DNA from 3 places in the Fusobacterium necrogenes genome. Region 1 is predicted to be linked to each of the others. Evidence: riboswitches for the same ligand, from Rfam matches in the RefSeq annotation. Region 1 holds a riboswitch; each other region holds the start of a gene.

Region 1 (4,681 bases):
TTCATTACCTTCAAAACTTCTCCTACCATCTCTGGATCTAGAGCTGATGTAGGTTCATCAAACAGTATTGCATCTGGCTCCATAGAAAGAGCTCTAGCTATTGCTACTCTTTGTTTTTGTCCTCCTGAAAGTTGTTTAGGTTTTGCATTGACATAGTTACTCATTCCTACTACTTGTAGATATTTCATAGCAACTTTTTCAGCCTCTTCTTTACTTCTTCCTAACACTTTCATTTGACCTACAACACAGTTATTAAGCACATTATGATTATTAAAAAGATTGAACTGTTGAAATACCATTCCTAACTTTGTTCTATACTTACAAATATCATGATTATCATCTAAAATATTTTCTCCATTATAGATAATCTCTCCACCACTTGGTTTCTCTAAAAGATTTATACATCTTAATAAAGTTGATTTTCCTGACCCTGATGAACCAATGATACAAACAACTTCTCCTTTTTTTACTGAAAAATCTATATCTTTAAGAACCTTATGCTCACCAAAGGATTTACTCAAATGTTTTATCTCTATTATATTTTCACTCATTTTTTCCTCCCTCTAGTTTGTTTCCCTTTTTAGTTTCTCTTCTGGTCTTTCAACTTGCATCTGATTTCCAGCCATTATTGCATAATTATCTGGTCCATCTAACTTTACTTCTATATATCTCAAAATTCTTGTAATTGTAAATGTCATTACAAAATATAATATACAAGTTATAAAGAATGTTTCAAAATATCTAAAGTTATTTCCTGCTACAGTTTTTGTTTGAAAAAAAAGTTCAGATACAGATATAACATTTAAAACAGAAGTATCTTTAATATTAATTACAAACTCATTTCCTGTCGCTGGCAAAATATTTCTCACAACTTGTGGTAAAACAACATTTGTCATAGTTTGAAAATGATTCATTCCAATTGCTTGAGCTGCTTCAAACTGCCCTTTATCAACAGAGATGATTCCTCCTCTTACAATTTCAGACATATATGCTCCTGTATTTATAGAAACTATGAATAATGCAGCCACCATTCTATCTATATTTACCTCAAAAGCAAGGGCTGATCCATAATAAATAACCATTGCTTGGACTATCATAGGGGTTCCACGAAAAAACTCTATATACGCAGAAAGTAAACAATTAATTATTTTTAATACTCCTTTTTTTATTCCCTTTTCTGGAATCGGTATAGTTTTTATTACTCCAACTACAAGGCCGACAATTGTTCCTAAAATTGTTCCTATAACCGATATCCATAAGGTTACTCCTGCTCCCCTTAAAAACATTTGCCAGTTATTTTCTAATATTCTAACTATCCATTCAAAATCCATTTCAATTCTCCTCTTATTTATTGCGCAGCAGGCTGATTTTTAATAGCCTTATCCATTATCTCTAATCTCTCCTCTTGGGATATCGCTCTTAAAATTTCATTAATTTTATCTTTCAATGGACTTCCTTTAGCTACTCCTACTGCTATTGCTGTATCTTCTGGCGAAGTAATAAATCCATCTGTAAACTCAACCATTTTAAAGTTATTATTTGCTGACTGTGCACTTATAGCTTCGGGTCTTTCTGTAACATAACCGTCTATTACGCCACTTTCTAATGCCACTCTCATCGCTGGGAAATTATCCATTGCGGGTTGTTTACTTACATTTGGTATTTGATCTATTACTGTATAGTGAAAAGTATTTAATTGCCCAGTTATTTTCGCTCCTGAAAAATCTGCTAAAGTTTTAGCATTTATATATTTTCCTCCATTTTTTACCAACATAACTAAATTAGATTGATAATAAATATCTGTAAAATCTATTGTTTCCTGTCTTTCAGCTGTTGGAGACATTCCAGCAATTATTGCATCTATTTTACCTGAAACTAATGCTGGTACTAATCCATCCCATTCTGTTTTCACTACAACTAATTCTTTTCCTAAGCCATCAGCTATTCTTTTAGCAATTTCAACATCATAACCTCCAGCATATTCCGAAGATCCAGAAATTTTAACTCCACCATTCACATCTGTTAACTGTGTCCAGTTATATGGTGCATACCCAGCCTCTAAGCCTATTTTAAATGTTCCTGATTCTCCTTCATTTTTTGTCCCTCCACATCCTACTAGTGTAATTGCTGCTATTGTTGCCAATACTAATTTTACTAAACCTCTTTTCATCTTTCGTTTCACTCCTTCTTACATATCTTTTTATGTACTCTTAATTATTCACTCAAAAAAACCTTCCATTTCATGTAAAAAAGCACCAATTAAAAATAAATTGGTGCTATCTTATAAACAAAGTGACAATAGATGTATAATAATTATATTATACAATATTTCCCCTACTCCCACTTGAGATAGCACAACTTGATAAACTGGGGAAATTTATCAAGACAGTCCTATGGCTCTTAACCATAGGCCCAGCAAGTAATACTGAGTATATTACAAGCTTCGGCAAAAGCTCCTTCTCAGTAGTTTCAACGCTTTCTCTAGCTCCACCACGGACTGTTAGCATTTTGCGCCTCTACCTCACAAATGTGAGGCAATTATTAATTGTGTTTTAATAATAATACATTTTTTCATCTTTGTCAATCATTTTTTAATTTCAAGTTATTTAGTTCTTAAACTTACTTTTCCATCTCAATTACAAATTTTTTGGTTATCTGTTGTGGTCTAGTAATAGCACCACCAACAACTACAGCAAAAGCTCCTAAATCTAAAGCTTTTTTTGCTTTAGTAGGAGTATCTAAATTGCCTTCTCCTATTACAGGAATAGATACAGATTTTATAACCTTTTCTAATTCAACTATAGGATCATTTCCTTTTGTGTACTCAGTATATCCTACCAAAGTTGTTCCTACTATATCAAACCCTATCTTTTCAGCCATTATTGCTTCTTCAACACATGATATATCGGCCATAAATATTTGATTTGGATATTTAAGTCTAGCCTCTTTTATTAAATCTTCTAATTTTCTTCCATCTGGTCTTTCTCTTTTTGTTCCGTCAATTGCTATAATATCAACCCCCTCAAATACTAAAGCATCTATTTCTTTCATCGTTGGAGTTATATAAACTTGATTATCACCATACTGTTGTTTTATTATTCCTATAATTGGTAAATTTACATTTTTCTTTATCTCCTGTATATCTGCAATAGTATTTGCTCTTATCCCAGAAGCTCCCCCTATATATGCAGCATAAGCCATTCTTCCCATTATAAATGAACTATGTAACGGTTCTTCTGGAAGAGCTTGACATGAAACTATAAGTTTCCCTTTTATCTTATTTAATTTATCCATTATTTTCTCTCCTTAAAAATTATATAAATAATAATTAATCAACTAAAACTTTAAATATTACCTTTTTTACTTTAGTAGTTTTTTCTCCACCTTTTATCAAGGCCATATGAGGCTCCCCAGGAAAAAGAATTATAAATTTTTTAGGATTTAAATAAAATAAGTTTTCTAACTCTCCTTCATATAATTCATAATCTCCTACTTCATCATATTCTTTTGTTAATTTTATATCAGTATTAGAAATATATCCTATTTTTTCCTCTCCTTCAATAACAATATGAATATCTATATACTTTTTATGATTTTCTATAAATCCATCTTTTATTTCTTTAGTCATTGGAAAATCTGGTTGATTAAAATAAACACTATCTCCATCTATAACATTTTTTCCAACTACTCCATTTTTATATTCTCCAGATAATATGAAAGCTATTGCTTTATCTAAATTTTTTAATATTCCTTTGTATAATCCTAAATCTTTTATTTCTCCATATATCATAATTTAAACCTCCTAATTATTCTTGTTCTCGTGAACATATAATAAAAATACACTCTTTTATAAATTTTGTCAACACCTATTTTATTTTACCAATTTTTTTTAAAAGTAAATATTCTGCCCCTAACATTCCTGCATTATTTCCTAATTCAGCAAATTTTATTTTTAAATTCTTTCTATAATTTTCTCCAACTTTTGTACTTAAACTATTTAATATTCTATCTAATAAATAATTTCCTTGCTTTGTTATCCCACCACCAATAACTATTAATGAAGGATTAAAAATATAAACAATTGTACTAAGTCCATCTGTAAAATAATCTATCCATTTATCTAAAATTTTTTTTATCTCTTTATCTCCAGATTTTTCAAGTTCAAATATCTCTTTCCCATTTAAATTTTTTCCAGTTTTTTCTCTTACCATTTTAACTAATGCAGTAGCAGAAGCATATCTTTCATAGCATCCTTTTTTACCACAAAGACATTGTTCTCCATCCTTTTCTATTTGAATATGTCCAAATTCTCCAGCAACACAAGTATCTCCCCTAAAGATTTCATCATTAAGAACAATTCCTCCCCCAATTCCTGTTCCTATAGTTAAGCAAACAAAATTATTCGTTTCTCTTCCGGCACCTAACCATTTCTCACCAAGTGCTGCACAATTAACATCATTTTCTAAAACAGCTGGTAAAGAATATTTTTTTTCTAGTCTTTCTACTAATTTTGTTCCTATCCATCCAGGAATTATAGGATTTCCTCCTATTATCTTTCCAATACTCCCATCTATTTGTCCAGTTCCTGAAACAGCTATTCCTAAAATATCTTTAGACATATATTTATCTATAACTTTACACATATTTTCAAAAAGATTTTCTATTCCTTTTCCTGCTTCTG
Region 2 (4,681 bases), 360 kb from region 1:
GGGGTAGATATTTTAAATTTTTATATTCCAGTAGAGGAGAAAAATAAATTTAGAACATATATTGATTATGAAAAAACAGATGATTTAGATACAATTACTTGGAATATAGGCGAGGGATATATAGAATTAGATAAAAGATGGGAGCTAGAATATGATGTAGAGAGAAAATTTTATAGAGGAGATGCTAATTATAGAGGTTGGAATAGCACTTTTACCTTTGTGAGAGATGAGATAAATACCAATTTTTTTGGAAAAAGTTGGGATACTAGCTTTGTATTTGGATTGGAGCAGGAAACCCTAGAGGATATACCTTTTAATTTTGAGAGGTATAAGCTTTATGGTGGATATAGGTTTAGAACCCCACTTGATATAGGTATGGGAGGAACATATTTTGGATTTGATATCTTGGGGAAAAAAGTTTTTAGTACAATAGAAGATGGAGTTTCTGGAGAGATAAATTTAGTTAGTTCTACAAATTTAGGTTATGGATTTCAATTTTTTAATACGATTTATAATGAGTATATGTCTTATGATAATAATGAAGGATATAGAGTAGGTTTAGAATCTTATTTGAGATGGACTTATGAGTTGGGTATGGATTTTGCTTTTGCTGTTGAATTTGGAATAGATAGTGATAAATATTTTGGTTCAACTAATTTAGATTATAGTAATGAGCTATATTTCCTACCATATATATTATATTCTCATAACTTCACACAGAGGTTTAGAGTATTTGCAGAATTAGGTTTACCAGGATATAAGATAAAAGAAAATAAAGCAAAATCATATGATTCTAACGATAGTGGTATTTACTACTATGGAAAAATAGGTGTTGAATATATTTTCTAATGGAGGAGATATGAAAGAGCTAATAATACTTTTTCTATTTTTTTCCTCTCTCCTTTTTGGAGAGAGTTTTTCTTTAATTAAGATGCGAGAGTTAGTTGAAGAGATAGCTAGAAAAGATGAAGAAAAAATCATAATATTACAAAATGGAAGTAATATTTATTATAATGATGGGATTTTAGATAAAAAATTTTTAGAGTATGTAGATGGTGCTGGACAGGAGTCTTTTTTATATGGAAGTGATGAAGAGGTAGGGAGAGCTACCTCTCTACAAGATAGGGAGTATCTATTAAAGAGATTAATACCTCTTGAAAGAGAAGGAAAGAAAATATTAACAATAAACTATTCAAATAATAAAAAAGATGACAACACAATAAAAAAAATTAATAAAAAATATAACTTTATAGGAGAGAGAATAAAAACCTTTTCAGCTAATTACTTTAATACTCCATTGAATCCATTCAGTAAAAAAAATATTCAGAGTATAAATGAGGTAGAGAATTTTTTATATATTCTTAATCCAAATAAATTTAAAAATAAAAAAGAATACTATAATGCCTTAAAAAATACAAATTATGATTTAATTATAATAGAGCCTTCTTTTAATGGAGAGTTTTTCAGTAAGAGTGAAATAGAGAGATTAAAATATAAAAAAAGTGGAGAGAAGAGATTATTAATCGCTTATTTTAGTATAGGAGAAGCTGAAAACTATAGAGAATATTGGGAGAAAAAATGGGATGAAAAACTTCCAAATTGGATAGTAAAAGAGAATGAAAATTGGGAAGGAAACTATATAGTAAAATATTGGAGTGCTGAGTGGAAAGAGATTATTAAGAAGTATCAAGATAAATTAGATGAGATAGGAGTAGATGGGTATTATTTAGATACGATAGATAGTTTTGAATTTTTTGAATAACTTTTAAATAAAGAATAGGCTACATATTTCAGAATAGGATCATTAATAGATTTTTAAAAATTTTGTAAATAAAATAAATATAAAAATTTGAATGCTGTATGACTAATGGAAGCAAAAAACGATAAAGAAGTCCCTTCGGCCTCAGGACTTCTTTATACGTAGAAATTAAAATGTAATTTAAGGAAATGTCTTATGACAATATTATTATATCATATTATTTGATATTGTCAATAAATATTTTGTTTAACTAAATAATTTTTGATTGGAATTAAACATATCTAAAAGATATAAAAAATATATTGTACAAGAAATATAAACTAGAGTATACTGATAAGAGACAGGATAGAGGAGCAAAGGACAAGAGTAGAAGTATCTAGCTTGGCAGGCGTTATGATATTTTGAAAGGGGAATTTGCCGAAATAAAGGAGAGGGCTGAACTCTTTTGTTGGCAGTGTGGAGAATATCTACAATGTTGTCATTGAAAATTTTCAATGGAGAGCTATCTGTGAGAAATGTAGAGGGATTGATTTATCTTTTTTGTAATTTATCACAGTTGAGTCAGCTGTGATTTTTTTATTTTGCTAAAATTTTTAGGAGGTATAAAATATGATTAATGCAATTTGGTGTGGACTTATAGTGATAGGAGTATTGGTGGGGATATTTACTGGAAATGTACAAGCAGTTACAGATTCAGCTATTGAATCAGCAGGAACAGCTGTAACTTTATCTTTAGAGATGATAGGGGTAATGGCTCTGTGGCTTGGACTTATGAAGATAGCTGAAGAGGCAGGAATGGTAAAAGCAATGGGAAATTTAATGAAACCACTTTTGGTAAAACTATTTCCTGAGATACCAGCTGACCACCCAGCTATGGGAAGTATAGTAGCTAATATGGCGGCTAATTTTTTTGGATTAGGAAATGCGGCTACTCCAATTGGAATAAAAGCTATGCAGGAGTTACAACTTTTAAATGATAATAAAGATGAGGCATCAAACTCTATGGTAATGTTTTTAGCTATTAATACTTCATCTGTAACTTTAATTTCATCTAGTACGATAGCATATAGAGTGGCAGCTGGTTCAGCTAACGCCACTGAGATAATAGCTCCAACAATAGTAGCGACAATTATGTCAACAACTGTAGCTATAATCTCTTGTAAGTTTTTAGAAAAGTTACCTAAATATAAAAGAGAAAAGATAGAGATAGAAAAATAAAAGTAAGAAAAAGTTAGTTATTGAAATAATAAAAAATTTTTAGTAAAATTTAGGAGGAAGAAATATGTTCGTAAGAATAATGGAAAATATATCACTTTATGCCATACCTTTAATTATATTAGTAATAGTAGGATACGCTTATTTTGTAAAGAAAATAAAAGTTTATGAAGTATTTTGTGAAGGAGCAAAAGAGGGGTTTAATACAGCTATTAGAATCATTCCTTTTTTAGTAGCTATGTTAGTGGCAATAGGTATTTTTAGAGCTTCTGGTTGTATAGATATTATGATGAAAATATTAGACCCAGTTTTCTCATTGATAGGAATGCCAGGAGAGGTATTACCTATGGCTATATTAAGACCTCTATCTGGAGGAGGGGCTACTGGGGTAATGAATGATTTAATGCTTACATATGGACCAGACTCTTTAATAGGAAGAATAGCTTCTACTATGATGGGTTCAACAGAGACAACTTTCTATGTTCTTGCAGTATATTTTGGAGCAGTGAGCATAAGAAAAACAAGACATGCAGTAGCGGCTGGGCTATTAGCTGACTTAGCTGGACTTTTAACAGCTGTATGGATTTGTAGAATTATGTTTGCTTAAAAACTATAATTTGGAGAAGAGAATGAAAAAATTAAGAACACTTGTATTAGCTTTAATATTTTTATCAAGTTGTACTAATAATGAGATAAAAGATATCCCAGTGAAAATTGAAAATAAAATAGAAGAAGAAGTAAGAGCTGAAAAGATAGAAACACCAAGTGAAATTTTAAAAAGCTTGGAGCAAGAGATTGGTGTAAAAGAAAATATTGATGAAAATAGAGAAGAGATAGATGAAACAGCTTCAGAAAAGATTGAAAATACAGTTGAGGGAGATGTAGTTAAGGAAAAAATAGAGGAGAAACAACCAGCTCAAAAAGAGGAGAAAAAAGATATCTCTTCAGAAAAAATTGTCTTACTTAAAACTAAGGGAGAAAAAGCAATAAAAAGCTTTAGTAATCTAGAGATGTTAGAGCATAGTAATATTGGTATAGAGGTAAGAGAGATAGAGAGTGGAGAGATAATAGCTCAGTATAATAAAGGAGTTGCAATAACTCCAGCTTCTATATTGAAAGTAATTACTTCAGCTACTGCTTTAGAAGTTTTAGGGGCTGATACAAGATTAGAAACAAAAGTAGTATATGATGGGAAGATAGATGGAGAAGGGACTCTTACAGGAGACATATATATTATCGGTGGTGGAGACCCTACTTTAGGTTCTGATGGAATAAAAAAAGAGCAGACTGCTTTTATGACAGAGTGGATAAGTAAGGTAAAATCCTCTGGAATAAAAAAGATAAAGGGAGATATCATTGTAATAGATAATCTTTTTGGTTATGTAGGAGTAGAGGAAAAATGGTTGTGGGAAGATTTTGGTACTAACTATGGGCAAGGAACTTATGGAATAAGTGTATTTGATAATCTATACACTCTATACCTATCTTCAACTGATAAAAAAGTTAATATATTAGGAACAAAACCTGAGATTGATGGATTAAAATTTGAGAATAGATTGAAAATATCTCCTAGAGGCAGAAGAGATTTCTCAGTAAGAGGTTTACCTTTTGAGAATAAAAGAGTATTAAATGGAGAGGTTCCAGCTAATCTGAAAAAAATTGTAACAAAGAGCGATATTCCAAATCCAGCTTTATTTTTAGGGCAAT
Region 3 (4,681 bases), 1.2 Mb from region 1:
AATCTATCTTTGAATAATTCAGCTATCTGTATAGCATTAGTAGCAGCTCCTTTTCTTATATTATCAGCTACAGTCCATAAATTAACTCCATATTTTACGCTTTCATCTCTTCTTATTCTTCCTACAAACACTTCATCTTTTCCTGTTGCATTTACTGGTAATGGGTATACATTTTTTTCAACCTCATCTAAAAGAATTATACCATCAAGTGAAGCCAACTCCTTTTTTAATTCATCTATATCAAAATCTTTTTCAAGTTCTACATTTATTGAAACAGAATGAGAATTTATAACTGGAACTCTTACACAAGTAGCTGTAACTGGAAGTTCAGGAAGATCTAATATCTTTCTTGTTTCATCTATCATTTTTTTCTCTTCTTTTGTATACCCATTATCTAAAAACACATCTATGTGAGGAAGACAATTATTAACTATTTGATGGGGATAAGTTTTTGGTGGATTTCCTTTCAATCCTTCCTCTAAATCTACTATTCCTTTATGTCCTGTTCCAGATACAGCTTGATATGTACTATATACAACTCTTTTTATTCCATATTTATTAGCTAATATCTTAAGAGGTGCCATACATTGAATTGTGGAACAATTTGGATTAGCTATTATTCCCTTATGTTTAAATGCCTCTTGTGGATTAACTTCTGGTACAATTAGGGGAACTTCTTTATTCATCCTCCATGCTGATGAATTATCTATTACCAATATTCCTTCCTGAGCTGCTAATGGAGCATATTTTAAACTTATTTCTCCTCCTGCAGAAAATAATGCTATATCGATATCCCTACCTTTAAAACTATCCTCTCTTAATTCCTCTACTAAACACTCCTTTCCTTTAAAATCAATTTTTTTTCCAGCACTCCTACTACTTGCAAATAAAAATAACTCAGTTATTCCTAAATCTCTCTCATTTAATACTTTTAAAAATGTACTTCCTACTAACCCTGTTGCTCCAACTACTGCTACTCTCATTTTTCCCTCCTACAATGAAAATTCTTGTGCTACTGCCTCTACAGCTTTTTGAATATTTTCTCTATCTATACTACAAGATATACTTATCTCCGATGTTGTTATTTGATAAAAATTAATTCCATTTTTACTCAAAACTGAGAAAAATTTCCCAGCTATGCCAGAGTTATTTATCATTCCAACTCCAACAATAGATAACATTCCTAAATGTTCGCATAAATTGATATCACATTCTGGGAAATCAGCTCTTATTTTATCAATAATTTGGTTTAGAAGATATTTTTCACTTAATTGACTACTAAATGATAATTCTGCTCTCATATATTTATTCAAATTTTGTGTAATCATATTTATATTTAAGCCACATCCATCTATTATCGAAAATATTTTAGCTATATTCTCAGATGAAAATGGTATATTTGAGATAGTTGTAACTACTATCTCCTTTGTTATACTTATTCCTGTTACTAGTTTTTCTTCCAAAGCTACATTTTTTTCCATTATATATGTTCCTCCTATTTCACTCAAACTTCTGCCAACAAAAATTGGTATCCCAAATTTTTTTCCTAGTTCAACTGCTCTTGTCTCCATTACTCCAGCTCCTAGATTAGCCATTTCCATCATCTCTTCATAAGATATTCTATCTAAAAATTTTGCTTTTGGATAAAGTCTTGGATCAACACTATATATTCCATCTACATCTGTATATATTCTACATTCACAATTAAGAGCTGCAGCTAATGCTACTGCACTTGTATCTGAACCTCCTCTTCCTAATGTAGTAATATCTCCATTTTCATTTATTCCCTGAAATCCTGCTACTATAACTACATTTCCATTTTTTAAATATCCTTCAATACTGTCAGATGAAATACTTTCTATTTTATTTTTAGTATGTACACCAGAAGTCCTTATTCCTGCTTGAAAACCTGTAAGAGATATAGCTTTTTGCCCCTTAGAATTAAGTGCTATCGAAAGTAATGCTATACTCTGTTGTTCTCCTGTTGCCATTAAAGAATCTAGTTCTCTTTGACTTGGATTTTCTGTAATCTCTTTAGCTAAACTAATTAATCTATCAGTTGTTTTGCCCATAGCTGAAACAACAACAACAACATCTTCATATTTTTCCTTCAATCCAATAATATACTCAGCTATTTTTTGAATTTTTTCAATTGTAGCCACACTTGAACCACCATATTTGAGAACTACTCTCATTTTTCCCTCCCTTATAATTACTAGAATTTTTTGGTAAAAAAAAACAGCAGAGGTTCTCTGCTGGTACAATTCTAAAATAAATACATCAAAATGTAAAAATTTTTCTTACCTCACAGAAAGCACAACATTGAAAACTCAATGACAGTTATATGGATATTCTCCATATCCCCAGTAAAAATCTCTTTCCAAAAGATTTAAACTTCGGCAATTTTACCTTTCAAATCCATTCATAGCTTGGATAGCTCCTGAATTTTACTCTTATCAATTGCACCTCAATCTGTTTTATTAACTTGAAATTATTCTACTTCAAATTTTAAAAAAAGAAAAATATAAAATTTAAATAATTTTTGCAATAAAAATATATTAATTATCTGAAAGAAAATATAATTCTTTTAGAATTTTATTGTATCTTCTCCAATACATGAGAAAGTCCATCGAAAAATATTCTAAAACCAATGGACATTATAAATATCTGCATTACTTTTGAAAGTATATACAGTACTAATTTTCCAAAGATCCTTTCTAAATAGTTTCCTATCATAAGTACTAAATATATCAAAATAAAAGCTATAAATATAGAAAAACTATTTTTCAACAATCCATGTTCTGAACGTCCTATTAAAGCTGTTGTCAAACTTCCAGGTCCCACCATCATTGGAAAAGCCATTGGAATAACAGCTTGTTTTATTTGCTCTTCTGGTGAAAGCTTATTTTCAGATTTCCTCTTTTTTGAAGAAAAAATTAAGTTTTTTATTGCCATTAATACTAAAATTAAACCACCAGCCATTTTCAATTCATTCATATTTATTTTATAAAAATTTATCATTAGAAATTCACCAAACAAACTAAAAATCCAGGTTATAAAAAAACCCGTAATAGCTATCGTCTTAAAAAGTTTATTTCTTATTTCTTTTTCCATTCCTTCTGTCATTCCAATAAAAAGTGGAACATTTCCAAATGGGTTCAAAACAGCAATCAGTGTTAAAGCATTTATAAATACTGTACTTAAATTCATTTTCTCTCCCCTAATATAAATATTATAATCTTCAAGATACTCTTTTATTATAGTCCTTTTAATTTATCTTGTCAATTTTTCTAAAGATATTTTTGAGCCCAATAATTTTATTTCTATATACTTATTATTTTTCATCGCAATAACCATTTATATTAATTGCTGTTTCCCCTCTAAATAAAGTTTTTACTATTTCATTTTTGATAAAAATGATGTATAATATGAATCGAAAAATGAGTATTTATAAGTTTGAGGTGGAAATATAAGTGTTAGATAAAATAATTATAAAAGGTGCTAGAGAACATAACTTAAAAAATATAGACATAGAGATTTCCAAAAATAAATTTATAGTAATAACTGGAGTAAGTGGAAGTGGAAAATCTTCTCTTGCTTTTGATACAATATATTCAGAGGGACAAAGAAGATATGTAGAAAGTCTATCTGCCTATGCCAGACAATTTATTGGACAAATGACAAAACCAGATGTAGATAGTATAGAGGGATTAGCTCCAGCTATATCTATTGAGCAAAAAACAACTAACAGAAATCCTCGTTCTACTGTTGGAACTATTACAGAGGTATATGACTATATGAGACTTCTGTTTGCTCATATTGGTATTGCTCACTGCCCTATATGTAATAGACCTGTAGAAAAACAGAGTATAGAAGAGATAGTAGAGGGAGCTTTAGAAAGATTTCAAGAGGGAGATAAGATGATAATTCTTTCTCCTGTAGTTAAAGATAAAAAAGGTACTCATAAAAATCTTTTTCTTAATCTTTTAAAAAAAGGTTTTGTAAGAACTAGGGTAAATGGAGAGATTTTATATTTAGAAGATGAAATTATCTTAGATAAAAATAAAAAGCATAATATTGAAGTAGTTATTGATAGATTGATTCTAAAAAAAGAGGATAAAGAGTTTCAAAGTAGACTTACTCAAGGAGTAGAAAGTGCATCAGAGCTATCTAACGGAAAAATAATACTAAATATAAATGGAGAGGATTTTAGCTATAGTGAAAACTACGCTTGTCCTGAGCATGATGAAGTAAGTATTCCAGATTTAAGCCCTAGACTTTTCTCTTTCAACGCTCCATTTGGTGCCTGCCCTGAATGTAAAGGAATAGGAAAAAAACTTGAAGTAGATGAGAATAAACTTATTGAAGATGAGGAACTCTCTATTCTTGATGGTGGTATGTATATTCCAGGAGCTTCTAGCAGAAAAGGATATAGTTGGGAGATTTTTAAATCTATGGCTAAAGCTTTCAACATAGATATATCTAAGCCTATCAAAGAGATGAGTAAAAGAGATTTAGATATAATTTTTCATGGAGCTACTGAAAAATTTAGATTTGATTATGAGGGAGATGACTTCCAATTCCATGGCTATAAAGAGTATGAAGGAGCTGTAAAAAATTTAGAGAGAAGATACTATGAAACTTTCTCTGATGCTATGAAGGAAGAGATAGAAAATAAATA

Evidence for each region. Region 1 has a riboswitch for lysine ahead of DYA59_RS07690 (transporter substrate-binding domain-containing protein). Riboswitches for the same ligand answer to the same signal wherever they lie in the genome.
Region 2: another riboswitch for lysine. It lies ahead of DYA59_RS06155 (nucleoside recognition domain-containing protein); the one in region 1 lies ahead of DYA59_RS07690 (transporter substrate-binding domain-containing protein).
Region 3: another riboswitch for lysine. It lies ahead of DYA59_RS02375 (aspartate kinase); the one in region 1 lies ahead of DYA59_RS07690 (transporter substrate-binding domain-containing protein).

What each region holds. Positions count from the first base shown of each region.
Region 1 is NZ_UGGU01000003.1:1,631,126-1,635,806, forward strand. Features, by position in the region: gene DYA59_RS07680 (amino acid ABC transporter ATP-binding protein) at 1-551, opposite strand, end outside; gene DYA59_RS07685 (amino acid ABC transporter permease) at 564-1,331, opposite strand; gene DYA59_RS07690 (transporter substrate-binding domain-containing protein) at 1,349-2,170, opposite strand; lysine riboswitch at 2,343-2,527, opposite strand; gene DYA59_RS07700 (N-acetylmannosamine-6-phosphate 2-epimerase) at 2,620-3,294, opposite strand; gene DYA59_RS07705 (YhcH/YjgK/YiaL family protein) at 3,329-3,790, opposite strand; gene DYA59_RS07710 (ROK family protein) at 3,867-4,681, opposite strand, start outside.
Region 2 is NZ_UGGU01000003.1:1,273,504-1,278,184, reverse strand. Features, by position in the region: gene DYA59_RS06165 (hypothetical protein) at 1-849, shown strand, start outside; gene DYA59_RS06160 (endo alpha-1,4 polygalactosaminidase) at 860-1,762, shown strand; lysine riboswitch at 2,098-2,272, shown strand; gene DYA59_RS06155 (nucleoside recognition domain-containing protein) at 2,369-2,977, shown strand; gene DYA59_RS06150 (spore maturation protein) at 3,042-3,581, shown strand; gene dacB (D-alanyl-D-alanine carboxypeptidase/D-alanyl-D-alanine endopeptidase) at 3,604-4,681, shown strand, end outside.
Region 3 is NZ_UGGU01000003.1:413,927-418,607, reverse strand. Features, by position in the region: gene DYA59_RS02380 (aspartate-semialdehyde dehydrogenase) at 1-983, opposite strand, end outside; gene DYA59_RS02375 (aspartate kinase) at 993-2,195, opposite strand; lysine riboswitch at 2,305-2,479, opposite strand; gene DYA59_RS02370 (MarC family protein) at 2,596-3,210, opposite strand; gene uvrA (excinuclease ABC subunit UvrA) at 3,474-4,681, shown strand, end outside.